DNA from 3 places in the Mesorhizobium sp. M2E.F.Ca.ET.209.01.1.1 genome. Region 3 is predicted to be linked to each of the others. Evidence: predicted binding sites of a transcription regulator. Region 3 holds the regulator's gene; each other region holds the start of a gene.
The links. The regulator PhoB, encoded in region 3, activates phosphate uptake and scavenging genes when phosphate is short. The targets are predictions, from matches to a motif close to TGTCATNNANCTGTCAT.
Positions count from the first base shown of each region.

Region 1: EN852_RS30575 (RNA degradosome polyphosphate kinase) is a predicted target of PhoB. The motif match lies at 4,060-4,076, and genes of this name have one in related genera.
Region 2: EN852_RS19200 (alkaline phosphatase) is a predicted target of PhoB. The motif match lies at 5,054-5,070, and genes of this name have one in related genera.

Region 1 covers NZ_SADP02000026.1:15,779-25,991, forward strand. Annotated here, with positions in the region: gene EN852_RS30565 (serine hydrolase) at 1-113, opposite strand, end outside; gene ppx (exopolyphosphatase) at 177-1,712, opposite strand; gene EN852_RS30575 (RNA degradosome polyphosphate kinase) at 1,709-3,904, opposite strand; gene EN852_RS30580 (zinc-finger domain-containing protein) at 4,155-4,400, shown strand; gene EN852_RS30585 (FAD-dependent monooxygenase) at 4,416-5,660, shown strand; gene EN852_RS30590 (TIGR02117 family protein) at 5,725-6,390, opposite strand; gene EN852_RS30595 (amino acid ABC transporter ATP-binding protein) at 6,596-7,399, opposite strand; gene EN852_RS30600 (amino acid ABC transporter permease) at 7,474-8,631, opposite strand; gene EN852_RS30605 (amino acid ABC transporter permease) at 8,636-9,823, opposite strand; gene EN852_RS30610 (amino acid ABC transporter substrate-binding protein) at 9,886-10,213, opposite strand, start outside.
Region 2 covers NZ_SADP02000010.1:79,023-89,235, reverse strand. Annotated here, with positions in the region: gene EN852_RS19220 (3-hydroxyacyl-CoA dehydrogenase NAD-binding domain-containing protein) at 225-2,300, opposite strand; gene EN852_RS19215 (hypothetical protein) at 2,397-2,987, opposite strand; gene EN852_RS19210 (TetR/AcrR family transcriptional regulator) at 3,033-3,641, opposite strand; gene EN852_RS19205 (MFS transporter) at 3,720-5,003, shown strand; gene EN852_RS19200 (alkaline phosphatase) at 5,142-6,716, shown strand; gene EN852_RS19195 (hypothetical protein) at 6,936-7,205, opposite strand; gene typA (translational GTPase TypA) at 7,420-9,249, shown strand; gene EN852_RS19185 (DUF1062 domain-containing protein) at 9,424-10,050, opposite strand.
Region 3 covers NZ_SADP02000012.1:24,474-34,686, forward strand. Annotated here, with positions in the region: gene pstS (phosphate ABC transporter substrate-binding protein PstS) at 180-1,238, shown strand; gene pstC (phosphate ABC transporter permease subunit PstC) at 1,303-2,289, shown strand; gene pstA (phosphate ABC transporter permease PstA) at 2,293-3,144, shown strand; gene pstB (phosphate ABC transporter ATP-binding protein PstB) at 3,141-3,944, shown strand; gene phoU (phosphate signaling complex protein PhoU) at 3,965-4,672, shown strand; gene phoB (phosphate regulon transcriptional regulator PhoB) at 4,690-5,379, shown strand; gene EN852_RS40905 (DUF1127 domain-containing protein) at 5,506-5,763, opposite strand; gene EN852_RS21440 (winged helix-turn-helix domain-containing protein) at 5,874-7,541, shown strand; gene EN852_RS21445 (ROK family protein) at 7,652-8,893, opposite strand; gene xylF (D-xylose ABC transporter substrate-binding protein) at 9,163-10,203, shown strand.

The sequences.
Region 1 (10,213 bases), on a different contig from region 3:
TCGCGCAGCAGGCCTGACTCGATGCCGGCAAGGAGCTTGTGGTGGATCGCCGGGTCGAAGCCCAGCGCTTCGATCGCTGGTTCCAACGGGGACGACGACTTTGCGATGGTCATGGCTTTTTCGCTCCGCGTTGCCCCACCCCTCACAAACCGGCTTATCGCATATCTCGGCGACTCTTATTTGACCGAAACGCTCGGCCCCCCCTCCACCGCCAGCACCAGGCGGCGGTTGGTGATGCGCGCCAGTTGCGCCAGCCGTCCGGCAGGGCGCTCGCCGTAGAGATCGGAGAGCGAGGTTGGCAGCACCAGCGCCAGTGCGCCGTTGCCGCGGCTTTCCCATTTCAGCCGCGGCATGACGCCCGGCATCGCCGCGGTGAGCAGGTAGACCACGCGCATCATGGCCGCCAGAACGCGGGCGCGCTCGAGCAGGCGCGGCGGCGCCAGCGCCTTGATCTCGGGCGCGATACCGTCGTTGAAGATGCCGTCATGGCGGTAAGCGCTGGCCAATGCCAGATAGGCGCGTCCAGGATGGTCGACGCCGATGAAGGAGGCATGCGCGATGATGTTGAGCGACTGCCTGCCGCGATATTCGGGATGCGCGCGCCAGCCGATATCGGCAAGCAGGCAAGCGGCATGGCGGTAGCGCGTTTCGTCTTCCGTCTCGTCAATGTCGAAGGCCTTGAATGCCTTGCCTGTCCATTCGACCAGGTCATGCGCGTGGTGCACCGAGCGCGAGCGCAACAGCGCCAATTCCTCGGCTGCCGAGATCAGCGGGTCGGCCTTCTGCTCCTCGGCGTCGAGCAGCGAATAGAGAAAGCCTTCGCGCACGCCCTGCGCCGAGACGACGATCTTCGAGGGTTGCATCGCCGCCATGATCTCCTGCAGCACGACGGCGCCGTAAGGCAGCAGCGAGCGGCGGTTCTTGGAAACGCCCTCGATGCCCCTCACCTTCTCGACCTCGCCCTTGGCCACCTGCCTGAGGAAGGTCTGCGCGCTGTCGGCCGAAATCTCGTAGTGATGCATGATGCCGAGCGGGTAATTGGTCATCTCCATGTGCAGCCTGGCGAGGTTTCGCCAGGTGCCGCCGACGGCGTAGAAGGTCCTGCCCTGCCCGCCCTTGAGCAGCTTTGCCCGCGCCAGTTCCTGGCGCGCGATCTTCTGCGCCTGGACGAGCGAGTTCTTGGCCATATCCTGCAGGCGCAGGCCGCCGAGCGGCAGCGTGATGCCTTCGCCGATCGACTCGCGATTGATATCGATCAGCTCAAGGCTGCCGCCGCCAAGGTCACCGGCGATGCCATTGGCGGGATGGAAGCCGGAAATGACGCCGAGCGCCGAATAATAGGCTTCCTCGCGGCCGGTGAGCACGCGGATCTCGGTCTTCAGCACCTCTTCGGCGCGGTGGATGAAATCGGGACCGTTGCCCGCCTCGCGCGCGGCGGCTGTGGCCAGCACATACATGTGCTCGGCGCCCGCCTGATCCGACAGCGCGCTGAAGCGGCGGAACTCCTCCATCGAGCGCGTCACGGCTTCGGGGTCGAGCTTGCCCGTCGAAACAATGCCGCGGCCAAGGCCGGCCAGCATCTTTTCGTTGAACAGCAGCGAGGGCGAGCGCGCCAGCCCCTCATAAACGACAAGGCGGATCGAGTTCGACCCTATGTCGATGATCGACAGCGGTCGCCGGTCCTGAAGCCGGCCCTGGGAAACTGCAATCACGCGGCGCTGTTCTTCTTGCGGCGTTTGAACTGGGCGATGCGCTTGGGCGCATGCGATTTCAGCGCGTCACCCCGTCCGGAGAGGCTCGGATTGGTCATGAAATATTCCTGCGCGTTGAACGGCTCCTCGCCCTCCTCCAGCACAACGCGCCGGGAGGTGCCGTCAGCCAATACGTCGAAACTTTGCTGGTTGTCCATGATGTTGCCCAGCATGATCTGGCCAAGCACCTGTTCATGCACAGTTGGATTGGTGATCGGCACCAGGGTCTCGACGCGGCGGTCGAGATTGCGCGGCATCATGTCGGCGGACGAGATGTAGATGATCGCCTCGTCCGAGGGCAGGCCGTAGCCATTGCCGAAACAGTAAATGCGGCTGTGCTCGAGGAAGCGGCCGACGATCGATTTCACCCTGATGTTCTCCGAGAGACCCGGCACCTGCGGCCTCAGGCAGCAGATGCCGCGCACGACGAGGTCGATCTCGACCCCGGCCCGGCTGGCGTCGTAGAGCGCGTCGATGACGGTCGGGTCGACCAGCGCGTTCATCTTCATCCATATGCGCGCCGGCCGTCCTTCGCGGGCATGGACGACTTCCTCGGCGATGTGCTTCAGGATGCGGTTGCGCAGCGTGAAGGGCGACACGGCAAGGCGCATCTCCTCGGCCGGTTCGGCATAGCCGGTGATGAAGTTGAAGATCTGCGCGACATCGCGCGCGATCGTCGGATCGGTGGTGAAGAAGGACAGATCGGTGTAGATGCGGGCAGTGACCGGGTGGTAGTTGCCGGTGCCGAGATGGACGTAATTGCGCAGCCGGCCGTCCTCGCGACGCACGACGAGCGACATCTTGGCGTGGGTCTTCAGCTCCAGGAAGCCGAACACGACCTGGACGCCGGCGCGTTCGAGGTCGCGCGCCCAGCGGATGTTGGCCTCCTCATCGAAGCGCGCCTTCAGCTCGACCAGCGCGGTCACCGACTTGCCGGCCTCGGCGGCGTCGATCAGCGCGCGCACGATCGGGCTGTCGTTCGAGGTGCGGTAGAGCGTCTGCTTGATCGCCACCACTTCCGGGTCGGCGGCGGCCTGGCGCAGGAACTGCACCACCACGTCGAAGGATTCGTACGGGTGGTGGACGATGATGTCCTTTTCGCGGATGGCGGCCAGGCAGTCGCCGCCATGCTCGCGGATTCGTTCGGGGAAGCGCGGATTGTAGGGGGTGAACTTCAGGTCGTCGCGCGGGATGGCGACGATCTCGGAAATCTGGTTGAGCGCCAGCGGACCGGTGAGCACGCTGATGCGGCTCGACGAGACGCCGAGCTCGCCGGCGACGAAATCGCGCAGCTCCGCCGGCATCAGCGTGTCGAACTCAATGCGGATCACCGAACCGCGGCGGCGCCGCTTCAGCGCCGTCTCGAACAGGCGCACGAGGTCTTCCGATTCTTCCTCGACCTCGATATCGCTGTCGCGGATGATGCGGAACGTGCCCGAGCCCTTGACCTCATAGCCGGGGAAAAGCTTGCCGATATAGATACCGACCGCTTCTTCCAGGGGTATGAAGCGCACATGGCGCTTGCGGTCCGGCAGGCGGATGAAGCGCCTGAGCGCCACCGGCAGGCGCAAGAGCGCGCTCATCTCCTCGCCGTTCTTGCGATGGCGCAATTGCAGGGCGATGGAAAAGCCGAGATTGGGGATGAAGGGAAACGGGTGGGCCGGATCGATCGACAGCGGCGTCAGCACCGGGAAGACCTGTTCCTGGAAATGCTCCTCCAGCCAGGTCTTCTCATCCTTGGTCAGCGCGTCGCGGGTGATGCTTTCGATGCCTTCCTTGTTGAGCAGGGCCATCAGCGCCGAGAGGCTCTTCTGCTGGTCCTCCTGCAGGCGCTCGACCTCGCGCAGCAATTGCTCGAGCTGCTGCTCGGGGGTTCGGCCGTCCGGGCTTTTCAGCGCGATACCCTCTCGCACCTGACCGGCAAGGCCGGCAACGCGGACCATGAAGAACTCGTCGAGATTGGCGGCCGAGATCGACAGGAAGCGGACGCGTTCGAGCAGCGGGTGATGCTCGTTGAGCGACTCTTCCAGCACGCGGCGGTTGAATTGCAGCCAGGAAAACTCGCGGTTGACGAAACGGTCGGGATTGCCGCCGTCGGGGCTCGCCGCCTCGACGGTAATGAACTCGCTCTGCACCGGCTTCAGTTCGTTCATGGTTTCCCGCTCTGCCTGCAACCGTCCCTGGGAGCGCCGCATATTGCCGTCCGGCGACGCCCTAACATCTTTTTGTGACGCATGATCGTCACGGAATCGCTCCGTGCCCGGCCTCACGCGCTTAACCGGCTCAACTTATCCTCTGCCAGCCTTTTGCGACAGTTTGATTTCATCGATCTTGCAAACTGGCATGTTATGCTCCAGATGCAGGCGGGTCACACCCACTGGCCGAACCCGATTGGAGACGACGATGGCAGGCGGTAGCATTCCCCATTTCCAGAACGACGCCGGCCATCCGGTCATCGAGATCGGCGTCAAGGAATTCATGTGCACCGGCGCCAACCCGCCCTTCGATCATCCGCATGTGTTCCTCGACATGGGCGACGACAATGAAAAAGTCTGCCCCTACTGCTCGACGCTTTACCGCTATTCGCCGTCGCTGAAGGCGACGGAAACGCAGCCGGCCGGCTGCCTCTATGTCGATCAGGCTGCCTGAGCCCTTTCCCCGACCATGACTGAAACACGGTCCCGGCAAATCGTCATAGCCGGGGCAGGTATAGCCGGGCTGATGGCGGCACTTGCCTTCGCCGAGCGCGGTTTGCCGGTGAGACTGTTCGAGCAAGCCAAGCAGCTCCAGGCGGCCGGCTCCGGCCTCCAGCTGTCTCCGAACGCGACCCGCATCCTGCGCCGGCTTGGCGCACTGGACCGCCTGTTGCCCAACGCGGTCCGGCCCGAAGCGGTGGTGCTGAAGGATGCCAAAAGCCTGCGCGAGTTGGCGCGCGTGCCGCTTGGACAGGCGGCCGAGCAGCGCTGGGGCGCGCCCTATCTGGTGGCGCACCGCGCCGACCTGCAGGCGGCCCTGACGGAGGAAGTGGCGGATCGGCCCGATATCGAGCTCGTTACCGGCGCACGGGTGACAGGCATCGCCGCCGACGCGCGAAGCGTGACCGCGACGGTCGAGACCGAAGGCAAAACCATGTCGGTTGCAGCCGGTCTGCTGGTCGGAGCCGACGGCGTGTGGTCGACGGTTCGCGCACAGCTTGCGGCCCAGGATGCCGCCTTCGCGAAAAGCCGCTTCTCGGGCCGACTGGCCTGGCGCGCCACGGTGGCGGTCGACAGCCCTGCCGGGCAGGCTTTTGCCGAGATCGGAGCGGCGGCCTGCGTCACAACCTTCCTGCATCCCGGCTTCCATTTGGTCGCCTATCCGGTGAGCAAGGGCCGCACCGTCAACCTCGCCGCCTTCACCAGAGGCGAACGTATCGCGGAAGGCTGGTCGGGCCATGCCGACCCGGCCATCCTGTCCAATGCCATGCACGGCACCGCAGCGATGCTCGCAAGGCTCGTCGCGCTGGCGGGGCCGTGGACGGCGTTTCCAATGCACACTGTGCAGCAACAGCGCTGGGCGGTCCCGCAAGGCATCGCGCTGATCGGCGACGCCGCGCATGCCATGACGCCGTTCGCGGCGCAGGGCGCGGCCATGGGGATCGAGGACGCCTCGATGCTCGCCAATCTGGTTGCCGATTTTCCCGGCGATCCGGCCCACAGCCTCGCCGTCTGGGAAAATCTCAGGCGGCCGCGCGTCGAAAGGGTGCTCAAGCGCGGCGCGCTCAATCGGCTGACCTGGCACGCCTGGGGACCGGTCGCGGTCGCCCGCAATCTGGTGCTGGCGGCGCGGCCGGCGGAAAAGCTCGCGGCGGATCTGGACTGGCTTTATGGCTGGGAGGAACGGAAGGTGGCGCGGCGGTGGGAGGGCTGAGGGCTGGGTAGGCTGGCGGAAGACGGGCGCGAAGGGATTCGCAAATTTCTGGAAGAAGCGACTGCTAATTGTACAGCCCCATCGACCACCAAAGCGATACCGGCAGCGGGTTCCACCAACCCGTCCGCAGGCCGGCAATCCTCAGTCCCGCCGCCGTCCAGGTGTTGCAGCCGACCAGCGCGTTGAAATGGCCATTGGCCTCGTAGAAACGGTCATAGGTTGAATAGCCGGCGTTCTCGATGGCAACCGGCCCATCCGACCCCTGCTGAAAACTCGCCGCTATGTAGTCGAGCAGCGCCGAAAAATGCTGTTCATCCACGACGAAGCCTGCAACGTCCGGATGCGGGTCCTTGATCGCACCGGCGACATCGACATGCATCACCGAAGCGTCAAGCGTCAGCGCTTTCAGCACCGGCATGGCCTTCAACTCAGACCAGGTCGGGGTCTCCAGATAGAAGGCGCGGCCGCCCCAGCCGAAGACGATATAGCGCGCCTCCGGCGCCTCGATCGGCAGACCGGCACCGGCCAGGAAGGCGAAGCGCCGGCGCACGCCATCGTCAAGGGGCACGGCGATATCGGTGTGGATAGGGTTCTTGAGCACCAGGATGTGGCGCGTGCCCTCGCCTGCCGCGGCGGCAGGCCAGAGCGGCCGCGGCACCAGCGTGCCGAGTGTGGCCGCAAGCACCACCGCTGCGAGCAGCATTGCAAGGTATCGCAGCGCTCTTCTCATCGGACGCAGTAAGTCGGCCGCCTCGGGATTTCGTCATCCTCTGGCTTGACCCGAGGATCCATGCCGTGACGTCCGCCATCAGGTGCGGCGGAGTAGAATTCTGAGCCGTTGCAACGCCTTGGCGTAACAGCATGGATCCTAGGCTCTGCGCGCGTCGCTTCGCTCCTTGCTTCGCCCTGGGATGACGACCGAGTGGGCGTGCGCTTTAGTGCAGGATCTGGCTGAGGAACAGCTTCGTGCGCTCATGGCGGGGGTGGTCGAAGAACTCGGCCGGCGTGTTCTGCTCGACGATCTGGCCCTGATCCATGAAGATCACGCGGTTGGCGACCTTGCGGGCAAAGCCCATCTCGTGGGTGACGCACAGCATCGTCATGCCTTCTTCCGCCAGGCCAACCATCGTCTCCAGCACTTCCTTGATCATCTCGGGATCGAGCGCCGAGGTCGGCTCGTCGAACAGCATGATGCGCGGGTTCATGCACAGCGAACGGGCGATCGCCACGCGCTGCTGCTGACCGCCGGAGAGCTGGCCCGGATATTTGTTGGCCTGCTCCGGGATCTTGACGCGCTTGAGGAAATGCATGGCGATTTCCTCGGCCTGCTTCTTCGGCATCTTGCGCACCCAGATCGGCGCCAGCGTGCAGTTCTCCAGGATCGTCAGATGCGGGAACAGGTTGAAATGCTGGAACACCATGCCGACCTCGCGGCGCACCTCGTCGATCTTCTTCAGATCGTTGGTGAGTTCCTTGCCGTCGACGATGATCTTGCCCTTCTGGTGCTCCTCCAGCCGGTTGATGCAGCGGATCATGGTCGACTTGCCGGAGCCGGAAGGACCGCAAATGACGATGCGCTCGCCGCGCATCACCTTGAGGTTGATGTCCTTCAGGACATGGAACTCGCCATACCATTTGTGCATGCCGACAATGTCGATGGCGACATCCGTGGTCGAGATGTGCATCTTCTTGGCATCGACCTTCAGGTCTTCCGCGCTGACGGCGTTTTCGGTGGTCATCGCCAATTCCCCTTATCGTTGTTCTTGATGCATGTCGTTACTCCAAACCGCGCCACAGTTTTGGGCGACAGGCATCAGCGTTTGTAGCCGGTGTCGAGCCGGCGTTCGGTGTACATTGAATAGCGCGACATGCCGAAGCACAACAGCCAGAAAACGAAGGCGGCAAAGATCAGACCGGACTTCGGGGTCTGCGGCGTCGCCCAGTTGGGGTCGGCGAAGTTCTGCTTCACCACACCGAGCAGATCGAACATCGAGATGATCAGGACCAGGCTGGTGTCCTTGAGCATGCCGATGAAGGTGTTGACGATGCCGGGGATGACCAGCTTCAGCGCCTGCGGCAGCACGATCAGGCCCATCTTCTGCCAGTAGCCAAGGCCGAGCGAGTCGGCGCCTTCATACTGGCCCTTCGGGATCGCCTGCAGCCCGCCGCGCACCACTTCCGCCATATAGGCGGCGGCAAACAGCGAAACACCGATCAGGGCCCGCAGATATTTGTCGAAGCTGACGCCTTCCGGCAGGAACAGCGGCAGCATGACGCTGGCGAAGAACAGCACCGTGATCAGCGGAATGCCGCGCACCGTTTCGATGAAGACGACGCATAGCCATTTGATGATCGGCATCTTCGAACGCCGGCCGAGCGCCAGCACGATGCCCATCGGCAGCGACACGGCAATGCCGACGAAAGACAGGCTGAGCGTGACGAGGAGCCCGCCCCAGCGCGGAGTCTCGACATGCGGCAGGCCGAACACGCCGCCGACCAGCAGGAAGAAGGCGACGATCGGCAGCGCCACGAAGAGCAGCAGGGCGTTCAGCCCCTTGCGCGGCACGCGCGGGATCAGCATCGGCACCAGCAGCGCCACAAACAGGATGGCGACCAGAATCGGCCGCCAGCGCTCCTCGACCGGATAGGTGCCGAACATGAACTGGCCGAACTTGGCGTTGACGAAGGCCCAACAGGCGCCGGTCCAACCGTCGGGCTGGATGCCGCCTTGCGAGGCGGTGGTGCATACCGTGCGGTCCGGGCCGGTCCAAACGGCGTTGATGAAGGCCCAGTTGATGATTTGCGGCAGGACCCACACCACGATGGCGATGCCCAGCACCGTGAGGACGGTATCGCCCACCGAACCGATCAGGTTCTTGCGCACCCAGGCATAGGCGCCGCGTTCGGTAGGCGGCGCCGGCTGCGCCAGCGCCATCTCGGTGCGCACCCAGGACATGTCGTGTTCCTGCATGGCCTTACCTCTCCACCAGCGCCATTCTGGCGTTGACGATGTTCATGACAAAGGACGTCACGAGACTCAGCACCAGATAGGCAATCATCATGATGAACACGCCTTCCACCGCCTGCCCGGTCTGGTTCAGCACGGTGCCGGCGGTGGCTGTCAGATCGGGATAGCCGATCGCAATGGCCAGCGAGGAGTTCTTGGTCAGGTTGAGATACTGGCTGGTGAGCGGCGGGATGACGATGCGCATCGCCTGCGGGATGACCACCAGCCGCAGGATCGGACCGGAGCGCAGGCCAAGTGCTGCTGCCGCCTCGGTCTGGCCCTTGCTGACGCCCCTGATGCCGGCGCGCACGATCTCGGCGATGAAGGCCGCGGTGTAGAAGGAGAGCGCCAGCAGAAGCGACAGGAACTCAGGCTTGATCCAGAAGCCGCCGGTCAGGTTGAAGGTCGACTGCTTCGGGAAATCGAAGGTGAGCGGCATGCCGCTGAGCAGGAAGGCAAGCACCGGCAGGCCGATGATGAGAGCGACCGACGTCCAGAACACCGGGAATTGCTGGCCGGTTGCCCGCTGCCGCTGCCGCGCCCTGTGGGCGACGAACCAGGCCATCGCGATGGCGAGCAGAAATGCGACGCCGATCAGCCAGGAACCATCTCCCCAGACGGCGCGCGGCAGATAGAAACCGCGCTGGTTGAGGAAGGAGCCGAGGGGCAGATGGATGCTCTCGCGCGGCGGCGGCAGCACGGCGAGCACACCGGAATACCAGAAGAAGATGACCAGCAGCGGCGGAATGTTGCGGAAGACCTCGACATAGACCGTGCAGATCTTGCGGATCAGCCAGTTCTGCGACAGGCGGCCTATGCCGATGAGGAAGCCGACGACAGTGGCAAGCACGATGCCGGCGACGGCAATGATGATCGTATTGAGCAAACCGACGACCAGCGCGCGGAAATAGGTTGAGTCGGACGTGTAGGCGATTGGCGTGTCGGAGATGTCGAAGCCGGCCCTGCTCTTCAGGAAGCCGAAGCCCGAGGCAATGTGCAGGCGCTGGAGGTTTTCGATGACGTTGTGAACGATCCACCAGATCGAGCTGAACAGAAGGATCACGACCAGCGTCTGAAAGAACAGGCTGCGTATTCTCGGGTCATTGATAAAGGAGCCGCGGCTCGGCTCCTCGCGAAGGATTTCCTGCGAAGCCATGGACCGTCCCCTGGAAAGAGAAACCGGGAGGCAGACAACCTGCCTCCCGGATCACGTTTCGATCAGCGGATCGGCGGGCCGTATTGCAGGCCGCCCTTGGTCCACAGCGCGTTGATCCCTCGCGCGATCTTGAGCGGGCTGCCGGAGCCGACATTGCGCTCGAACATTTCGCCGTAGTTGCCGACAGCCTTGACGATGTTCACGACCCAGTCGTTGGAAAGGCCGAGATCGGCGCCGTACTTGCCGTCCGGCTCGGTGCCGAGAAGGCGCTGGATGTTCGGATCGGTCGAGGTCTTCATCTCCTCGACATTCGCCTGGGTGATGCCGGCTTCCTCGGCGTTGAGCAACGCGAAATAGGTCCAGCGCGCGATATGCGCCCACTGATCGTCG
Region 2 (10,213 bases), on a different contig from region 3:
GGTCAAATTTGGCTTGTCGCTACCGTGTTCGTCATCCACGGGCGGAGCAAGGAGCGAAGCGACGCGCGCAGACCCGAGGATCCATGCCGTGACCTCGACGCTCCTCAACGGTGCAGAACCAGCAACGGCTGCGCCAATGCCTGTTCTGCACCGTGGCATTCTTCGCTTGAAGTTACGGCATGGATTCCAGGGTCTACGCTTCGCTTCGCCCTGGAATGACGAAGTTACGGGGCACCGCCCGCGCCTTCCCAAGCTCCAGTCTCCGCAAACCGCCTCAACGCCGGCGCCGGCTCGAAAATCGCCCGTCCGGTCCGCCGGTGCCAATACTCCAGCCGCTCGACGATCTTGCCCGCGCCCGCAAGCCCGGCCCAGAACATCGGTCCGCCCTTGCCGATGGGAAAGCCGTAGCCGTTGACCCAGACGACATCGATGTCGGAAGCCCGCGCGGCGATGCCCTCAGCGAGGATCTTCGCGCCTTCGTTGACCAACGGATAGAGCGTGCGCTCGATGATTTCCTCCGCGCCGATCTCACGCCGGGCGATTCCGAGTTCCGCCGCCTTAGCGCGGATCAGCGCCTCGACTTCCGGGTCGGCGATCGGCTCTCTCGCGCCGCTCTCATAGCGGTACCACCCACTTCCGGTCTTCTGGCCGAAATGACCCTGTTCGCACAGTTTGTCGGCGATCAGGGCTGTCTGGCCGCGCGCCTTGCGGTTGCGCCAGCCGATGTCGAGGCCGGCGAGGTCGCCCATCTGGAACGGTCCCATCGGCCAGCCGAAATCGGTAAACGCCTTGTCGACCTGGGCAGGAGTGGCACCTTCAAGCAAGAGCGCCTCGTTTTCGGCGCCCCGCGCGGAGAGCATCCGGTTGCCAACAAAACCGTGGCAGACGCCGACGACGACCGCCACCTTGCCGATGCGCCGGGCGAGATCGGTGACCGTCGCCAGCACCTCCGGCGCGGTCTTTTCGGCGCGCACGATTTCCAGGAGCTTCATGACGTTTGCCGGCGAAAAGAAATGCATGCCGAGCACGTCTTGCGGCCGCGAGGTCGAGGCGGCGATTTCGTTCACGTCGAGATAGGAGGTGTTGGTGGCGAGGATGGCGCCGGGCCTGGCGACTGCGTCGAGCCTACCGAAGACGTCCTTCTTCACCGCCATATCCTCGAACACGGCCTCGATGATAAGGTCGCAACCGGCAAGGTCGGCATAGTCGGTGCTGCCCTTGAACAGTTCGAGGCGCTTCCGCCTGGCCTCCTCCGTCAACGAACCGCGGCTAACGGAGACCGCATAGTTCTTTTCGATTGTCGCCAGCCCGCGCCGCAGCGCTTCCTCGCTGGTCTCGAGCAACGTCACCGGAAGGCCGCCATTGGCGAAGGCCATGGCGATGCCGCCACCCATCGTGCCGGCGCCGATGATGCCGACCCGGGCGATTTGGCGCTTCTGCAGGTCCTTGCCAGGAATTTTTGCCGCCTCGCGCTCGGCGAAGAACAGATGCCGCTGCGCCCGCGACTGGTCGCCCGAAACGAGTTTCAGGAAAAGCTGCCGCTCGGCGGCCAGCGCCTCGTCGAAGGGCAAGGTGATAGCGTTGCGCACGGCTTCGGCGCAGGCAAGCGGCGCTTCCAGTCCGCGCACCTTTTTGGCCAGATCGGCCGCCTGGGCGTCGAAGGCGGCGAGATCCGTTCCGGCAAGGCGGTCATTGCGGTCGCGCACCGGCACGAACGGCCCGCCTCGGTCGGCCATTTCGCTGGCGAAACGAACTGCCTCCACTAAGAGGTCACTGTCGACAACATCGTCGACAAGACCGGCCGCCTTCGCCTCGCCGGCCGAGATCGGCGTGCCGGAAACGATCATGGCGAGCGCCTTCGCGGCGCTGACCAAGCGTGGCAAGCGCACCGTGCCACCGCCGCCCGGCAAGAGGCCGAGCTTAACTTCCGGCAGGCCGAGCTTGGCGCTCTTTTCCGCGACGCGAAAATGGCAGCCCAATGCCAGCTCCAGCCCACCACCCAGCGCCGTGCCGTGAATGGCGGCGACCGTCGGCTTGGCGATGGTTTCAAGCAAAGCGATAATGGCTCGCAGTTCCGGCTGCTCTACAGGCTTGCCGAATTCGGTGATGTCGGCGCCGGCCACGAAAGTCCGCCCGGCGCAGGCGATAACGATCGCTCTGGCGGCGGGATCGTCGCGCAAAGCGGTGAGCGCCTCGTAAAGCGGCTTGCGGACATGAAAGCTCAGCGCGTTGACTGGCGGGTTGTCGATGGTGACCACCGCCACGCCGTTGTCGTTCGCGACGCTGACAGAACTGGACAAGCGGACCTCCCGAAAACCTGCGACCGCGCAAGGGTTTACTAGCCACGCCGGCGAATGGGAACCCAATCCGGTGTTGGCCCAATGATTGGCCGCCTGTCAGTTATCCACCCGGCCGAAGGGAGGCACGTCGCCGATCACTTCGCGCTTGTCCTTGCCGCAGACGAAGGTCTTGGCTTTCTCATCTGCCAGCTTGCGCGCCTGATCGTTGGCCTGTGGGTTGCCGGTGGCCAAAACCAGGCCGACGGTGCAGCCCTGATGCTCTTCCGGTTGCGCGACCTTGGCGACAACCAGCACATCGGTCGATTTCTTGTCGTCCTCGGGATTGCTGACGGAGCGGCGATGGATGGCGGCGAAGGGGATTGCGATGTCGCCATTGGTCTCGATGCGCCATTCCACTTTCGGGCCGGATCCGTTGAAGGCGGTGAAGCTCTCCCAGATCGCGGTCATGTCGTCCGACGGAAAGCCGTAATAGACGGATTCGCGAGCGTCGTCGTAGCCGATAAGCACCGGGTAGCCGCGATAGCCGGAGCAGACGAGGTCCGCCCAGTCGCCGTCGCCTTCCGCGGCCTGCGCATAGGTCACGCAGTCCTTCTTCGAGTCGAGATCGGTGTAGGCGCTGGAGATTTCGCCGGCCTGGGCCGCCTGGCAGAAACCGGCGAGGGCAAACGGGATCAGAAGGGCACGCATCGCGGGCAACTCCGTTTCGAGTTGCCGGAAGCGTAACGCCGCTCGCTATTTCTTCAAGCTGGCTTCGATCAAGAGGTCGGCGTTGCGGGCGACCGCCGCCGCCGGTCCGCCACGGCCGAAAAGCTGGCCGCTGATATAGGCGCCCTCGATGAGGAGCAGCAGGCCGTCGCCCAGCGTGTCGGAATCGCTGGCGCCCATCGCGGCGGCCATGGCGCGCAGGCGCCGGCGCAATTCCTGCTTGTTGTTCTCGCTGACGATGCGCGCGGGATGCCCGCGCTCGGGATATTCCACAGCGGCGTTGGTCATGCCGCAACCGCGGTAATCCGGCTTCTGCGTGCGTTTGCCGACACGGGTCAGGAAGGCGACGATCTGCGCGCGCGGATTGCCCGGATGCGCGTCGACAGCCTCGTCGAAGCGTTCCCAGAATTCCAGGTCGTATTTGCGCAGATAGGAGGCGGCGAGCTCATCCTTGGACGGGAAGCTGCGGTAGAGGCTGGGCTTGGTGACGCCGGCGCGCCTGACGATCTCGTCGACGCCGATCGCCCTGATGCCCTCGCGATAAAAAAGGTCGCGCGCCACGTCGAGGATCTTGTCCGCCGCCCTTGGAGCCGGGGTCTCGCTGATCGACGTTTCAATTTTTTTGTCCGACGGCATGCAAACAACTCGCTTGACAATGTTACTGACCGGTACGTATGTATGGCGCGATCCCATTGCAACGTACCGGTCAGTAACATGATAGCTCAATCCCGTCCGTTTGGCCAGCGCTACGCCTTCGTCGTCGTCGCCGTCATTTTTCTCTGCCTGCTGATCGCCGCCGGGCTGCGCTCCGCGCCCTCCGTCATGATGCTGCCGCTGGAAGAGAGCTTCGGCTGGCGTCGCGACGTCGTCTCGCTCGCTGCCGCGATCGGTATCTTCCTGTATGGCCTGACGGGCCCGTTTGCCGCAGCGCTGATGGAGCGGATCGGTCTGCGCCGCACCTTGCTTGCGTCACTGCTGGTGATGTCGGGTTCGACCGCGCTCAGCCTGCTGATGACCAAGCCGTGGCATCTGCTGATCACGTGGGGTGTGTTTTCCGGCATTGGCTCGGGCGCCGTCGCAACCGTGCTCGGCGCGACCATCGTCAACCGCTGGTTCAAGACCAATCGCGGGCTCGTGATGGGGCTGATGTCGGCCTCCAGCGCAACCGGTCTGCTGGTGTTCCTACCGCTGCTCGCTTCGCTCGCTCAAGCGGGCGGCTGGAAGCCTGTCGCCATCGCTATCGCGATCGCCACCGCCGCGTTGATCCCGCTGGTGTATTTGATGGTGCCGGAGCGTCCGGCCTCGATCGGCCAGGTGCGCTACGGCGCCGATGCCGACGACGTGCCGCCGGTGTCGCCGGCATCGCAGGGCAATTTCCTGGCGCATACGCTCTCCACGCTGCGCCGCGCCGCCGGCACCAGGGTGTTCTGGTACCTGTTCGCCACTTTCTTCATCTGCGGCTTCACCACCAACGGTCTCGTCGGCACGCATCTCATCGCGTTTTGCGGCGACATGGGCATTCCCGAAGTCCAGGCGGCCGGTCTGCTGTCGCTGATGGGCATCTTCGACCTGATCGGCACGACGTTGTCCGGCTGGCTCACCGACCGCTTCGATCCGCGCAAGCTGCTCGGCGTCTACTATGCCATCCGTGGCCTGTCGCTGATCTACCTGCCCTATTCCGGCTTTTCGGGAATCAGCCTGATCATCTTTGCCGTGCTCTACGGACTGGACTGGATCGCCACCGTGCCGCCGACGCTCAGGCTTGCCAACGAGGCCTTCGGTGACCGCAGCGGGCCGATCGTGTTCGGCTGGATCGTCGCCGGCCACCAGGTAGGCGCCGCGGCGGCCGCTGCCTTTGGCGGAACGATGCGCGAGCTGCAGGGCAATTATGAGCTCGCCTTCCTCATCGCCGGCATGACGGGCATCGCGGCGGCCTGTATTTCGCTGTTGATCAACACGACCAAGCCGGCGTTCGAGCCGGAGCCGCAGATGGTCTGAGCTGCCAATCTCCCCCACAAGGGGGGAGATCAGCAGTTCCGCTGTGCACCTGTTATCAAAACTTCATGGTTCCGAGACACGCCTGAAACATTGAGGCGAGAGCTTGGCGGTCCCGTTCAATGCCATCCGGAGACAGCCATGAACAAGCTTTCCTTCACCCGCCGCGCTTTCGTCACCTCGGCCAGCGCCTTCGGCCTTGTCGGCGCCTCCGGTCTGGCGCTGCCCTATTATTCCCGCGCCAGCCAGCGGCCGGCCTTCACCCATGGCGTGCAGTCCGGGGATGTCGACGCCACCTCCGGCATGGTGTGGACGCGTACCGACCGGCCGGCGCGCGTGATGTATGAAGTGTCGACCACCGAAAGTTTTGCAAACGCCACAAGGCTGGCTGCGCTCGATACCTCGCCGGCCAGCGACTACACGGCGAAGCGGCTGCTCACCGATCTCGCCTCCGACCAGGACATCTTCTACCGCATGGTCGCGGCCGATCTTTCCGACATCAATGCCGTCTCCGAGCCGATCGTCGGGCGTTTCCGCACCGCGCCGTCGTCGAAGCGCGACGTGCGCTTCGCCTGGTCGGGCGACACCGCCGGCCAGGGCTGGGGCATCGACGAGACCGGCATGAAGACCTATTCGACCATCGCCAAGCACACGCCGGACTTCTTCCTGCATTCCGGCGACACGATCTATGCTGACGGCGCCTTGAAGGACGAGGTCGACCTGCCTGGCGGCGGCAAGTGGAAGAACGTCGTCATGCTCGACGGCAAGCGCAAGGTCGCCGAGACTCTGGACGAGTATCGCGACCAGTGGAAATACAACATGATGGACAAGCATGTGCTTGCCCTCTCCGCCATCTGCCCGACCTTCTACCAGTGGGACGACCACGAGGTGCTGAACAACTGGTCGGACTCGAAGGACCTCAGCAAGGACGACCGCTACAAGGAAAAGTCCATCCATGTGCTGGCGGCCAGGGCCGCGCGCGCCTTCCATGAGATGACCACCATCCGCTACGAGCCGTCGGAGCCGGGCCGTGTCTACCGCAAGATCTCGCATGGGCCGCTGCTCGACGTGTTCTTCCTCGACATGCGCTCCTATCGCGGCCCGAACGGCGCCAACCTGGATGAAACGCTGACGCCGAGGTCGCGCATGATCGGCGAAGAGCAGTCGAAGTGGCTGAAGCGGGAGCTGGCGAACTCCAAGGCGACCTGGAAGATCATCGCCGCCGACATGCCGCTCAGCCTCGTCGTATGGGACGATGCGGCGAAGAAGGTCGGCTTCGAGGCCGTCAGCAACAACGACAACGGCAAGCCGAAGGGGCGCGAGCTCGAATTCGCCGATGTGCTGCGCTTCATCAAGACTGCCGGCATCACCAACACGGTGTGGCTCACCGCCGACGTGCACTACACGGCGGCGCATTACTACAACCCCGACAAGGCGCAGTTCCAGGATTTCAACCCGTTCTGGGAATTCGTCTCCGGCCCGATCCATGCCGGCACGTTCGGCCCGAACGACCTCGACATGACCTTCGGGCCGGAGCTGAAGTTCATCAAGGCGCCGACCGCCGAGCAGGGCCAGAACCTGCCGCCGTCGGCAGGCCTGCAGTTTTTCGGGCTGGTCGATATTTCGGGTGCCACGGAACAGCTGACGGTGCGGCTGATGGATCGCGACGATAATGAGCTTTACAAGGTGACGCTGGATCCGGTGCGATCGGCTTAGGCTGCGTTAATATTCAGGTGACGCCGGCCTCCGAACGCTGGTTTCCTGCGCTTCCGGTGCTCACGTACTTCGAGTACGCTCCGCTCCGGTTCTCGGCAACCAGCGTTCTCGGCTCGGCCTGACCTGAATCTCAACGCACCCTGGGCCGCCGGCCCGCGTCGATACATCCCGTGGCGTCAAGCGCCGTGGCGATCTTAATTCGGAATGCGATGAAGGGCGTCAGTCCGGATAGCAAGCCCGGGGAATGTTCGGCCAAACCGCAGCGTCGCAGTTGGCATCCTTCTGGCGCTGCTTGAAGGCAGCGCTGACCGGGCCGGTGACGATCGGGTCGACGCCATCGGGGGCATCGGCGAACATCTGCTGCGCCGTTTGGGCATCGGGCGGCGAGATCGGATCGGCTTGCCTGAGCGCGGCCGCCGACTGCGCGGCGCCCGCCGCGACGAGCAGTCCAAGCGCCGCCCACGCGAAAACCGGACGCAATCTGGACATCTGATCGGTCATAAACATCAAATCGCCCGGCCCCTCAAAGGTTCCGCCTTGGTTAACAGAATCATTTCACACCAAGACGTTTAAGAATCAGTGACCATTTATTTGGGGTCGGGCCTCCCCTTTCGCAATTGCGAAAAACCTTGTATGAGCCGCGCAACCGAAAAAGGCGGCGCTTTTTAAGCCTGCTGCCTGCAACGTTCCCGAGACCAGAAAAATGAACCTCCGCAATATCGCGATCATCGCGCACGTCGACCATGGCAAAACCACGCTGGTCGACCAGCTTCTGAAACAGTCCGGCGCCTTCCGCGACAACCAGCGCGTGGCCGAACGCGCCATGGATTCCAACGACCTCGAAAAAGAGCGCGGCATCACCATCCTGGCCAAGGCGACCTCGGTCGACTGGCACGGCACCCGCATCAACATCGTCGACACCCCCGGACACGCCGATTTCGGCGGCGAGGTCGAGCGCATCCTGTCGATGGTGGATTCGGCGATCGTGCTCGTCGATGCCGCCGAAGGCCCGATGCCGCAGACCAAGTTCGTCGTCGGCAAGGCGCTGAAGGTGGGCTTGCGGCCCATCGTCGTCATCAACAAGATCGACCGTCCGGACGCCCGCCATGTCGAGGTGGTCAACGAGGTGTTCGACCTCTTCGCCGCGCTTGACGCCACCGACGAGCAGCTCGACTTCCCGATCCTCTACGGCTCGGGCCGCGACGGCTGGGTTTCCGAGAATCCCGAAGGTCCGAAGGACCAGGGCCTGGCGCCGCTGTTCGACCTCGTCGTCAAGCATGTGCCGGCGCCGACGGTGCATCCCGGCCCGTTCCGCATGATCGGCACCATCCTGGAAGCCAATCCGTTCCTCGGCCGCATCATCACCGGCCGCATCGAGTCCGGCACGCTGAAGGCCAATCAGGCGGTCAAGGTGCTGCACCATGACGGCACCCAGATCGAGACCGGCCGCGTCTCCAAAATCCTCGCTTTCCGCGGCCTCGAGCGCCAGCCGATCGACGAGGCCCAGGCGGGCGACATCGTGGCGATCGCCGGCCTGTCGAAGGGCACGGTCGCCGACACGTTCTGCGACCCGGCGGTGAACGAGCCGCTGCACGCGCAGCCGATCGACCCGCCGACGGTCACCATGTCCTTCCTCGTCAATGACAGCCCGCTTGCCGGCACCGAGGGCGACAAGGTGACCAGCCGCGTCATCCGCGATCGCCTGCTGCGCGAGGCCGAAGGCAATGTCGCGCTGAAGATCGAGGAATCGGCCGAAAAGGACTCCTTCTTCGTCTCCGGCCGCGGCGAATTGCAGCTTGCGGTGCTGATCGAGACGATGCGCCGCGAGGGTTTCGAGCTTGCCGTGTCGCGTCCGCGCGTCGTCATGCAGAAGGGCGATGACGGCCAGCTGCTCGAGCCGGTGGAGGAAGTCGTCATCGACGTCGACGAGGAGCATGCCGGCGTCGTCGTGCAGAAAATGTCGGAGCGCAAGGCCGAGATGGTCGAGCTGCGTCCGTCCGGCGGCAATCGCCAGCGCCTCGTCTTCCATGCGCCGACGCGCGGCCTGATCGGCTACCAGTCGGAGCTTTTGACCGACACGCGCGGCACCGCAGTGATGAACCGGCTGTTCTTCGCCTATGAGCCTTACAAAGGCGAGTTGCCCGGCCGCACCAATGGCGTCTTGATCTCCAACGAGCAGGGCGAGTCGGTGGCCTACGCCATGTGGAACCTGGAAGACCGCGGCCCGATGATCATCGATCCGGGCGTCAAGGTGTATCAGGGCATGATCATCGGCATCCATAGCCGCGACAACGACCTCGAAGTGAATGTGCTCAAGGGCAAGAAGCTCACCAACATCCGCGCCGCCGGCAAGGACGAGGCGGTGAAGCTGACGCCGCCGATCCGCATGACGCTGGAGCGGGCGCTGGCCTGGATCCAGGACGACGAGCTGGTCGAGGTGACGCCCAAGACCATTCGGCTCCGCAAGCTCTATCTCGACCCGAACGAGCGCAAGCGTTTCGAGAAGGCCGCCAAGGTCATGGGCGCGGCGTAAGCTTTTCAGCCAAGGGTTCAAAAGAGGGAGCATCGGCTCCCTCTTTTCGTTTCAGAGCATGATCCCGAACCGAAGGTCCGCGTCGGCGAAACTTGGGAACCGGTTTTCGGACAAAGATCATGCTCCAACAAAGAGCTGGATCGTGATGGCGATTCAACGAAACGCCATCACGATCTAGCGGCACGCTGCCGACAGGATAGCGGGGCAATCCGCCTCCTCGGCCAGATCGATGCGCACCGCCAGGCCGTCGCGAACCGGCTTGCGCAAGGCTTTCGCGCCATCCGGTTCGATGGTCAGTAGCCCTCGGTCGTCCAGGGTCTGGAGCCTTGACCGCGAAAGGCCCAGCTCGCCGGCAAGCAGGCGGTCCAGCCGCAAAGGCGTCGTCCCCTCCAGCCGAAGCTCGAGCGCGAGCGCGTCGGCGTGTCCCGGCTCTCCGTCCATCAGCCTCTTTCGGACCGTGACATCAGGAGATTCCTCGACCCGCCCGGCCCGGTTGCGCAACGCGGCGGCATCGAAGGCAAAGCAGCGAGCAAGCGCCGGATCGTTGCTTTCAAGCGCCGTCAGCAGCGCCGGCTCGATATCGCGGCGGTTTCGCCGTTCCAGGATGGTGAAATTCCAGGAGTTGTCGCAGCTCACGCAGCGATAGATCAACCAGACGTCGATGCGCTTGCCATTGGCATTGACGCGGAATTTTTCGCTGCATCGATAGGGTTTGATGTCGCCGCAACGGTTGCAGTTGATCAGAGGTCGTGGCGCGATTGCGGGTGCGATCGTCCAGCGGACACGCAAGGTAGAAGACATGCCGGTAGGCCCTTCCCGCCGGGAAGTCCGTCAGGCCGGCAATGTCCGAGATGCCCTTCATGGGCACGGCGTGGCGAAGACTGTTCTGTTCGGAAGTCAGGCGTCGGCGCGGATTACGCGCGGCGGCTCAGCAATGCCAAACCGGTCTCGAACCGCCGCCTGA
Region 3 (10,213 bases):
CCGCGGCAAACTTCGGCCGGTCCTTCGGGGCCTCCGCCGACCTCTCCAGACATCCTCGTCCAGACGTTACCGGGCTGACACGAAACTGTCATGCGACTGTAATAATCGAGGGCTATTGCGCTCACCGGGCGCCGATAGAACGGGTGCCGAAGACCATCTTCCGAACAGGAGCAGGCCACATGAGACATTTCATCCGCTCGGCGGCCGTTGCGATTGCAATGGCTGCGGCATCTACCTTTAGCATCGTCGCCGCGATGGCTGCCGACATTTCCGGCGCCGGCGCCACCTTCCCCTATCCGATCTATGCGAAGTGGGCCGACGCCTACAAGAAGGAGACCGGCATCGGTCTCAACTACCAGTCGATCGGTTCCGGCGGCGGCATCAAGCAGATCAAGGCCAAGACCGTGACTTTCGGCGCTTCCGACGCGCCGCTGAAGGGCGACGAACTCGACGGCACCGGCCTCGCACAGTTCCCGATGGTGATGGGCGGCATCGTTCCGGTCGTCAACCTCGAAGGCGTCAAGCCCGGGGAACTGGTTCTCGACGGCCCGACGCTGGCCGATATCTTCCTCGGCAAGATCACGAGCTGGGATGACCCGGCGATCAAGAAGCTCAACCCTGACGTCAAGCTGCCTTCGCAGGCGATCGCCGTGGTTCACCGTTCAGACGGTTCGGGCACCACCTTCAACTTCACCTACTATCTCGGCGACGTCAGCGCCGACTGGAAGTCGAAGGTCGGCGTCGACAAGGCTGTGGAATGGCCTGTCGGCATCGGCGCCAAGGGCAATGAGGGCGTAGCCAACAACGTTTCCCAGACCGGCGGCGCGATCGGCTATGTCGAATATGCCTATGCCAAGCAGAACAAGCTCACCTATACCGACCTGATCAACAAGGACGGCAAGAAGGTCGAGCCGACCGCTGCGGCGTTCTCGGCTGCGGCGGCCAGTGCCGACTGGAGCTCGCAGCCGGGCTACGGCGTGATCCTGGCCAACCAGGCCGGCGCCGAAACCTGGCCGATGACGTCGGCCACCTGGATCCTCGTCTACAAGAAGCCCGACGACGCGGCGGCTACGACCGAAGCGCTCAAGTTCTTCGCCTGGTCCTACGCCAAGGGCGACGACATGGCCGCCGAGCTGGACTATGTTCCGATGCCCGACGCGGTGGTGAAGAGCGTCGAGGAAATGTGGGGCAAGGACATCGTCGACGCGAACGGCAAGCCGCTCTATTCCGGCATGTAATTCTGACGAACAAGGGAGGGCGCTTCCGGCGCCCTCCTGTCTCTTTCGAAATGCGAGGGGCTAGATGAGTGCCGCTTCCGAAGCCGTGACCGCGTCCTCCATGCGCACCAGAGAAGCGACGGTGCGCCGCTTCGCCCTCACCGATACGATCTTCCGCTCCGCCACGCGTCTTTCCGCCATCCTCGTGCTGGTTATTCTCGGCGGCGTCGCCATCTCGTTGTTTGCCGGCTCATGGCAGGCGCTGTCGAAGTTTGGTTTTTCTTTCCTGACGACCGAGGCCTGGAACCCGGTCACTGAGAATTTCGGCGCCCTGGCGCCCATCTATGGCACGCTCGTCACGTCGGCCATCGCCATTCTTATCGCCGTGCCGATCGGCATCGGCATCGCCGTCTTCCTGACCGAGTTGTGCCCGCGCCCGCTGAGGCGCCCGATCGGCATCGCGGTCGAATTGCTCGCCGGCATTCCCTCGATCATCTATGGCATCTGGGGCCTGTTCGTCTTCGCGCCGTTCCTGCAGACGACGATCCAGCCCTTCATCATCTGGGTCTTCAAAGGCATCCCCGGCCTCAACAGCCTGTTTGCCGGCCCGCCCTACGGCATCGGCCTGCTGACCTCCTCGCTGATTCTCGCCATCATGGTGCTGCCCTTCATCACCTCGATCACCAAGGACGTGTTCGACACGGTGCCCGCCGTGCTGAAGGAATCGGCCTACGGCATCGGCTGCACGACCTGGGAAGTGACGCGGCGCGTGGTCATCCCGTATACACGTGTCGGCATCATGGGCGGCGTGATGCTCGGCCTCGGCCGCGCGCTCGGCGAGACCATGGCCGTCACCTTCGTCATCGGCAATGCGCACCGCATCAGCGCCTCGCTGTTCGCGCCCGGCACCACGATCTCGGCAACCATCGCCAACGAATTCACCGAGGCCGACGGCGAGCTCTACACCTCCTCGCTGGTGGCGCTCGGCCTGATCCTGTTCATCATCACCTTCGTCATCCTTGCCATCGCACGCTACATGCTGCTGCGTATCGATCGCCGTGCGGGAGCCTGATCCATGTCGACAGCCCTGTCTCTCCACCGGAGCCGCAAGCGCAAGAACGGCGTGATGATGGCGCTTTGCGTCGTCGCCGCCGGCATTGGCCTCGCCTGGCTGGCGCTGATCCTCGGCGCGCTGATCTACAAGGGCCTGTCCGGCGTCTCGCTGGCGGTGTTCACGCAAATGACGCCGCCTCCCGGCGATGCCGGCGGTCTGCTCAATGCCATCTACGGCAGCATCGTCATGACCATCATCGGCATCGTCGTCGGCACGCCGATCGGCGTGCTGGCCGGCACCTACATGGCCGAGTACGGGCGCTTTTCACGCCTTACGACAATCGTGCGTTTCATCAACGACATCCTGTTGTCGGCCCCTTCGATCATCGTCGGCCTGTTCGTCTATGAGCTGCTGGTGCGGCCGATGGGTCATTTCTCAGCGATCGCCGGCGCCGTCGCGCTGTCGATCCTGGTGATCCCCGTGGTGGTTCGCACCACCGAGGACATGCTGAACCTCGTGCCCAATGCGCTGCGCGAGGCGGGCACGGCAATCGGCGCGCCGCGCTGGGTGGTTATCCGTTCGGTCGCCTACCGCGCCGCGATGTCGGGCATCGTCACCGGCATCCTGCTGGCGATCGCCCGCATCTCCGGCGAGACGGCGCCGCTTCTCTTCACCGCGCTCAACAACCAGTTCTGGTCGAGCAATCTCAATGCTCCGATGGCCAGCCTGCCGGTGACCATCTTCCAGTTCGCTCTCAGCCCCTACGAGGAATGGCAGCAACTGGCCTGGACGGGCGCTCTCATAATCACCCTGACGGTTCTCGGGCTGAGCATCTTCGCCCGCAGCCTGACCGGACGCAGAGAGGACAGATGAAACCGATGTTGTCCACCGACCTGAACGTAGCCGACACGACCGTCGAGAAGGCCAAGATCGAGGTCAAAGGCCTCAACTTCTACTATGGCCAGTCCAAGGCGCTGAAGGACATCAACCTGTCCCTGCCGGAGCGCAGCGTGACCGCATTCATCGGGCCGTCGGGCTGCGGAAAGTCGACGCTGCTGCGCGTCCTTAACCGCATCTACGAGCTCTATCCGAAGCAGACCGCCGAGGGCCAGGTGCTGCTCGACGGCAAGAACATCCTCGACCGCTCGCAGGACCTCAACCTGCTGCGCACCAAGATCGGCATGGTGTTCCAGAAGCCGACGCCGTTCCCGATGTCGATCTACGAAAACATCGCCTTCGGCGTCAGGCTCTATGAGAAGATCAGCAAGGCCGAGATGGACAACCGCGTCGAGTCGGCGCTGAAGCGCGCCGCGCTGTGGAACGAGGTCAAGGACAAGCTCAACGCCAGCGGCCAGAGCCTGTCGGGCGGCCAGCAGCAGCGCCTGTGCATCGCCCGCACCGTCGCGGTGAAGCCGGAGGTCATCCTGCTCGACGAACCGGCCTCGGCGCTCGATCCGCTGTCGACGGCCAAGATCGAGGAGCTGATCGACGAATTGCAGGCCGACTACACGATCGTCATCGTCACCCACAACATGCAGCAGGCGGCGCGCGTGTCGCGGCAGACGGCGTTCATGTATCTCGGCGAGCTGGTGGAGTTCGACCGGACCGAGAAGATCTTCACCTCGCCGCGTGAGAAGCGCACGCAGGACTACATCACCGGCCGCTTCGGCTGAGTTCATACGAGGACATCATCATGGCCGAACATACCGTTGCCTCGTTCGACGAGGATCTGAGGCAGATCAGCCGGCTGATCAACGACATGGGCGACCTGGCCGGTTCGATGGTTGGCGCCGCGACCAGGGCTCTGCTGGAGACCGACAATGCGCTGGCGCAGCGCGTCGTCTCCGACGACACCATCATGGACGCGCGCCAGCGCGAGCTCGACGACCGCGCGATCACGCTGATCGCCAAGCGGCAGCCGATGGCGGACGATCTTCGCCACGTGGTCGGCTCGATCCGCATGGCGGGCGATCTCGAACGCATCGGCGATCTTGCCAAGAACATCGCCAAGCGCGTCGGCTCGGTCGGCATCAGCGCCGCGCCGCGCGACCTCACACATTCGATCGATTCCATGGCGCAGCTGGTGCTGATCCAGGTCCAGGCGGTAGTCCAGGAATACACGGTGGGCGATGCTTCGGCGCTGGCCAAGCTGCGCAACGACGACGAGCGCATCGACGTCAAATACACCTCCGTGTTCCGCGAACTCCTGACCTACATGATGGAAGATCCGCGCAACATCACCGCTTGCACGCATCTTCTGTTCTGCGCCAAGAATCTCGAGCGCATCGGCGACCATGTGACCAACATCGCCGAGAACGCCTATTATGTGCTGACCGGCATGCAATTGCCCGCCAACCGTCCCAAGCAGGACGAGACGGCAATGTCGGCGCCGGCGGCCTGACGGAAAAGGTTACCCCGATGATCGCGCCACGCATCATGGTGGTGGAGGACGAGGAGCCGCTGGGGGTGCTGCTCCGCTACAACCTCGAATCCGAGGGTTACCAGGTTGAAGTGGTGACCCGCGGCGACGAGGCCGAAATCCGCCTGCAGGAAAACGTTCCCGACCTGCTCGTGCTCGACTGGATGGTGCCGGCGGTTTCCGGCATCGAGCTTTGCCGGCGCCTGAGGATGCGGCCCGAGACCGAGCGGCTGCCGATCATCATGCTGACCGCGCGCGGCGAGGAAAGCGATCGGGTTCGAGGTTTGTCCACCGGCGCCGACGACTATCTGGTCAAGCCGTTCTCGACGCCGGAATTCATGGCGCGCGTCAAGGCGCTGCTGCGCCGCGCCAAGCCGGAGGTGCTGTCCAGCGTGCTCAAGGTCGGCGACATCGTGCTCGACCGCGAATCGCACCGCGTCTACCGCAAGAAGAGCGAGATCAGGCTCGGCCCGACCGAGTTCCGGCTGCTCGAATTCATGATGCGGCATCCCGGCCGCGTGTTCTCGCGCAGCCAGCTGCTCGACAATGTCTGGGGCGAGACGATCTATATCGACGAGCGCACGGTGGACGTTCATGTCGGACGCCTGCGCAAGGCCGTCAACAACGGCCGCATGCCCGATGTCATCCGCACCATTCGTGGCGCGGGGTATGCGATCAGGGAAGACTAGGCTAGAGCCCCGCCATCCCGATGGATCGAAATCATGTTCGAGGGGCAGAACTCAATAGCAGGCGGTTGCCGATGCCGCAGTAGTGGCGATGCGGGGGGATGTGCATGAGGCCCGGCTCGCCTGGCCTCAAGCCTTCCTCCGGCTTTCCCGCAGGCGCTTCACCGTGGCATCGACGATCGGGCCGATGTCACTGCGATCGATACCCACATCCTCGAGATAGTGGTCGTTGAGCCTAGTCAGTTCCTCGATCGCGGCGATCCGGAATACTTCATCCTGGCACCAGCCCACCAGTTTGCCGAGAACGCGCCCGACACCAGAAGAGGACCAGCGACGCCAGGCATGCGGCCTTGCGTATGGCGGCAGGGACTTCACACTAGTTGTCACGTCGAACCTCCCGGAAATGTTTATGCAGTCTCTGCCTTCTCCGGCGGAAAGACCTGAAATGCTCCTGAAAGAGTTCGGAAAAGTTTCCGAAGTCGAGTAGATTTCGGCCCATGGTGACGATCCACCGAATGGGACCGTTCCGTCTCGATACCGAGACGGGAATCGTGTTTCGAAATGCCGAGCCCCTCGCATTGGGACAGCGAGCGGTTGCACTCCTGCGCGTGCTGGTGGAGCGAGCGGGCGCACCCGTCTCCAAGGCTGCGCTGATGGATGCCGGATGGTCCGGTCTCGCCGTTGAAGAAAGCAATCTAACTGCCCAGATCGCGGCACTCCGCCGGGTGTTCGGGGAAGAACCCGGCGGCGAGCGCTGGATCGAGACGCTCCCGCGCCGCGGCTACCGATTCGTCGGACCGATGATCGCGATAAGGAACCCGCCCCAAGAGGAAGGAACGGAGGTGAAGCCGGCGCTCCCCGAAGCGCCCTCCCTCGCCGTTCTGCCCTTCGTCAACATGAGCGGCGACCCCGAGCAGGAATACTTCAGCGACGGCATCACCGAGGACATCATCACCGACCTGTCGAAGGTCTCTACGCTCAACGTTCTGTCGCGCCACACCACGTTCACGTTCAAGGGCAAGGCTGTCGAGATAGGGCAGTTGGCGCAGCGGCTGAAGATTCGATACGTCGTCGAAGGCAGCGTGCGCAAGGCTGGCGGGCGGGTGCGGATCACGGCGCAGCTGATCGACGCAAGCAAGGACAGCCAGGTCTGGGGCGAGCGCTATGACCGCGAACTGAAAGACATCTTTGCGCTGCAAGACGAAATCGCGCAGGCCATCGTGGCGGCGCTGAAGATCAGGCTGCTGCCGGCCGAAAAGACGGCGATCGAGAGCCGCTCAACGCAAGACCCGAAGGCCTATCAGCTCTATCTCCTGGGTCGGCACTACCTCACGCAGCAGGGAGCGAGAAGCTTGGAGATCGCCGTTCGCTTCTGCCGGCAGGCGTTGGAGATCGATCCTGATTACGCCCGCGCCTGGGCTGTGGTCGCCCTCTGCCAAGCGTTCCTGCATTTCGGGGGATCGGAGGAGTCAGGCTTATCAGCCGCCGAAAAGGCGCTCGCGCTGGATGCGACATTGGCCGAGGCTCATGCCGCCAGGGCGCGGGCACTGGCCGCGCTGGGACGCAACGATGAGGCGCTGGCGGCCCATGAGGAATCGCTACGCCTTGAACCGGACTCGTTTGAGGTGCGAGTTAACTTTGGCCTGACCTGCCTTTACCTCGGCCGCTACGAAGACGCCATCGAGCATTGCGAGCGCGCCGCTCAGCTTCTTGAAGCAGACCATTGGGCTCTCCTCATTGCGGCTGATTGCTATCGATTGTTGGGACGACATGACGAACTGGGTGCTGCTTCACGCCGGGCTTTGGAGCGCGCCGAAAGGGAGATCGCGCTGCATCCCGACAACGCGCGTGCCTTATCGTTGGGAGCGATCGCGTTGGCCCATCTGGGAGAGAAAGAGCGCGCCGAGGAATGGGCCGCGCGAGCGTTGACGATCGAGCCGGACGATATGAGGGACTACCACAATATTGCATGCGCCTTTGCCCAAATGGGCGAGCCAGATCGGGCTCTCGATTTGTTGGAGACTTGCCTTCCCAAAGCGCACCTCCTCGCATGGATCAAGCGAGAGCCCGAGTTGATGCCCCTCCACGGCCATCCGCGATATCAAGCCCTGATTGCGCGCGAAGAAGCGCGGTTGGCTGCGATTGCGATCGGGGAATCGAGCTAAGCAGGTGGACATTGGTCGCTTGTCCGATATCTATCTAAGATATCGATGTCAGCATTTGGCGCAGAGCGGCAGCGTTCCCAATCGGGTCGTCTAGATGATTGGTTTCACCGTCAGGCGACGATCTTCCCCGCACCGCTTCTCGCCTGCATGCCCGGCGCGAAGATCTCCTGGTCGACGAAGGTCAGCGCGCGCATGGCGCAGCCTTCTCGGATCAGCGGCAGCTCGTTCGGCTCGGCGTCGAAGGAGATCGAGTTCGAGTGCTGGCCGCCGGCGGTCTGGGCGATCGCCTCTCTCAGCGCCGGCTCGATCAGGTCGAAGGCGGCCGCGCTGACGCCGACCATGGCGACCGGCGCCGGATCGATAAGGGCGAAGAGACTGCCCAGGCCGAAGCCCAGCGCTTCGCCGGCCCGGCGATAGGCCTCGCGCTCGGGGCCGTGCTTTTCGCGCGCCTTGGCGGCAAGGGCGCGCATGTCGGCGTCGCCGATGTCGATCGGCGCAGCGTCCTCGCTCATCCCCATGGCGCTGCGCCAGATGGCGTAATTGCCGGCATAGGCCTCGACGCAGCCGCGGCGGCCGCAGCGGCAAAGCGCGCCGCCCGGACGATGGATCATGTGGCCGAACTCGCCGCCGGAAGAATGCGTGCCGGTGAACAATTCGCCCTTCAGCACAAGGCCCATGCCGATGCCGTGCGAGAGCAGGATGGCGATGAAATTGTCGCGATAGCGCTCGGGATCGCGCCATCGCAGCGCCACCGCCATCATGTTGCAGTCGTTCTCCATGGTGGCAGGGATGTCGAATTCCCTCTCGAGGATGTCAGCGAACGGAATGTCGGTCAGCGGCGTGATCGGCGACCACAGCATGGCGCGCGAGTGGGAATCGGTGATGCCCTGAATGCCCATGGCGATGCGGGCGACACTGCTCACGTCGAGATCAGGATCCTGCAGCCGGCGCTGGACAATCGCCAGGCACTCGCCGATCAGCTCGTCGCGCGGCATGACGAGCGTGTCCAGCCGCCGCTGTTCCTCGGCGATCACCTGGCCGGCATAGTCGATGACGGCGACCGACAGGAAGTTCAGCGACAGCACCACGGTCAGCACCGCGGCGGCTTCGGGGTTCAGCGCCAGGCCGATCTGCGGCCGGCCGCGTTTCAATGCCGTCGGCTCGCTGGCCTTGCTTTCGGTGAGAATGCCCTCCTGGATCAGATCGGCGGAGATCGCCGAAATGGTCGAGTGGCTGAGGCCGGTGGTGGCGGCAATTTCCGTCCGCGACGGCTGGCCGGCGCGGCGCACGGCCGAAATCACCATGGCGCGGTTGCGCCGACGCAAATCGTCGTGGCGGATTCCGACCGACATCGTCTCGCACGTCCTCCCCGGTCATCGCGGCCTTGTGATGATGCCATGGCCTGTCGCTGACACGCCAGGGATAGTGGCAGAAGCCAAAGCCGATGTCATTATTTATTGCGGACCCCGAAAAAAATGCCTGGACCCATCAAATGCCATCAGAATCTCGGTTGACAGCATCATTTCGCTGCATCAGTATTTTTTTGAGGCTCGAAAAAAAGCCTCTATGCCGGCCTTCGGGCCAGTCTGGGTCGCGCCATACAGGGCGCAGGGAGGATATGATGAAAAAATTCGCAGCCGCCATTCTGGCGGGTGTTGCCATGTCGCTGACGCTGGCTTCGGTCGCCGAGGCGAAGGGCAAGGTGATTGGCGTCTCGTGGTCGAATTTCCAGGAAGAGCGCTGGAAGACCGACGAAGCGGCGATGAAGGCCGCCATCGAGGCCGCCGGCGACAAGTATATTTCGGCCGACGCGCAGTCCAATCCGGGCAAGCAGCTGACCGACGTCGAAAGCCTGATCTCGCAGGGCGCCAATTCGCTGATCATCCTGGCGCAGGATGCCTCGGCGATCGGTCCGGCCGTGCAGAAGGCGCTCGATGAAGGCATCCCGGTCGTCGGCTACGACCGCCTGATCGAGAACAAGGACGTTTTCTACCTGACTTTCGACAACAAGGAAGTCGGCCGCATGCAGGCCCGTGAGGTGTTCAAGGCCAAGCCCGAAGGCAACTACGTCTTCATCAAGGGCTCGGGTTCCGATCCGAACGCCGACTTCCTGTTCTCGGGCTCCATGGAAGTGCTGAAGGAGGCGATCGACAGCGGCAAGATCAAGAATGTCGGCGAGGCCTATACCGACGGCTGGCTGCCCGCCAACGCGCAGAAGAACATGGAGCAGTTCCTGACCGCCAACGACAACAAGGTCGACGCGGTTGTGGCGGCCAATGACGGCACCGCCGGTGGCGTCGTCGCGGCGCTGACGGCGCAAGGCCTGGCTGGCACCGTTCCGGTCTCGGGCCAGGACGGCGACCACGCGGCTCTCAACCGCATCGCGCTCGGCACGCAGACCGTGTCGGTGTGGAAGGATGCGCGCGAGCTCGGCAAGAACGCCGCCGAGATCGCCTCGCAGCTCGCCGACGGCAAGAAGATGGCCGACATCGCCGGCGCCAAGGACTTCACGACACCTGGCGGCAACACCGTCAAGTCGCTGTTCCTGACCCCGATCGCAATCACCAAGGACAATCTCAACGTCGTCATCGACGCCGGCTGGATCAAGAAGGACGAAGTCTGCGCTGGCGTTGCCGCCGGCAGCGTCAAGGTCTGCAACTAAGCTTTGCCGA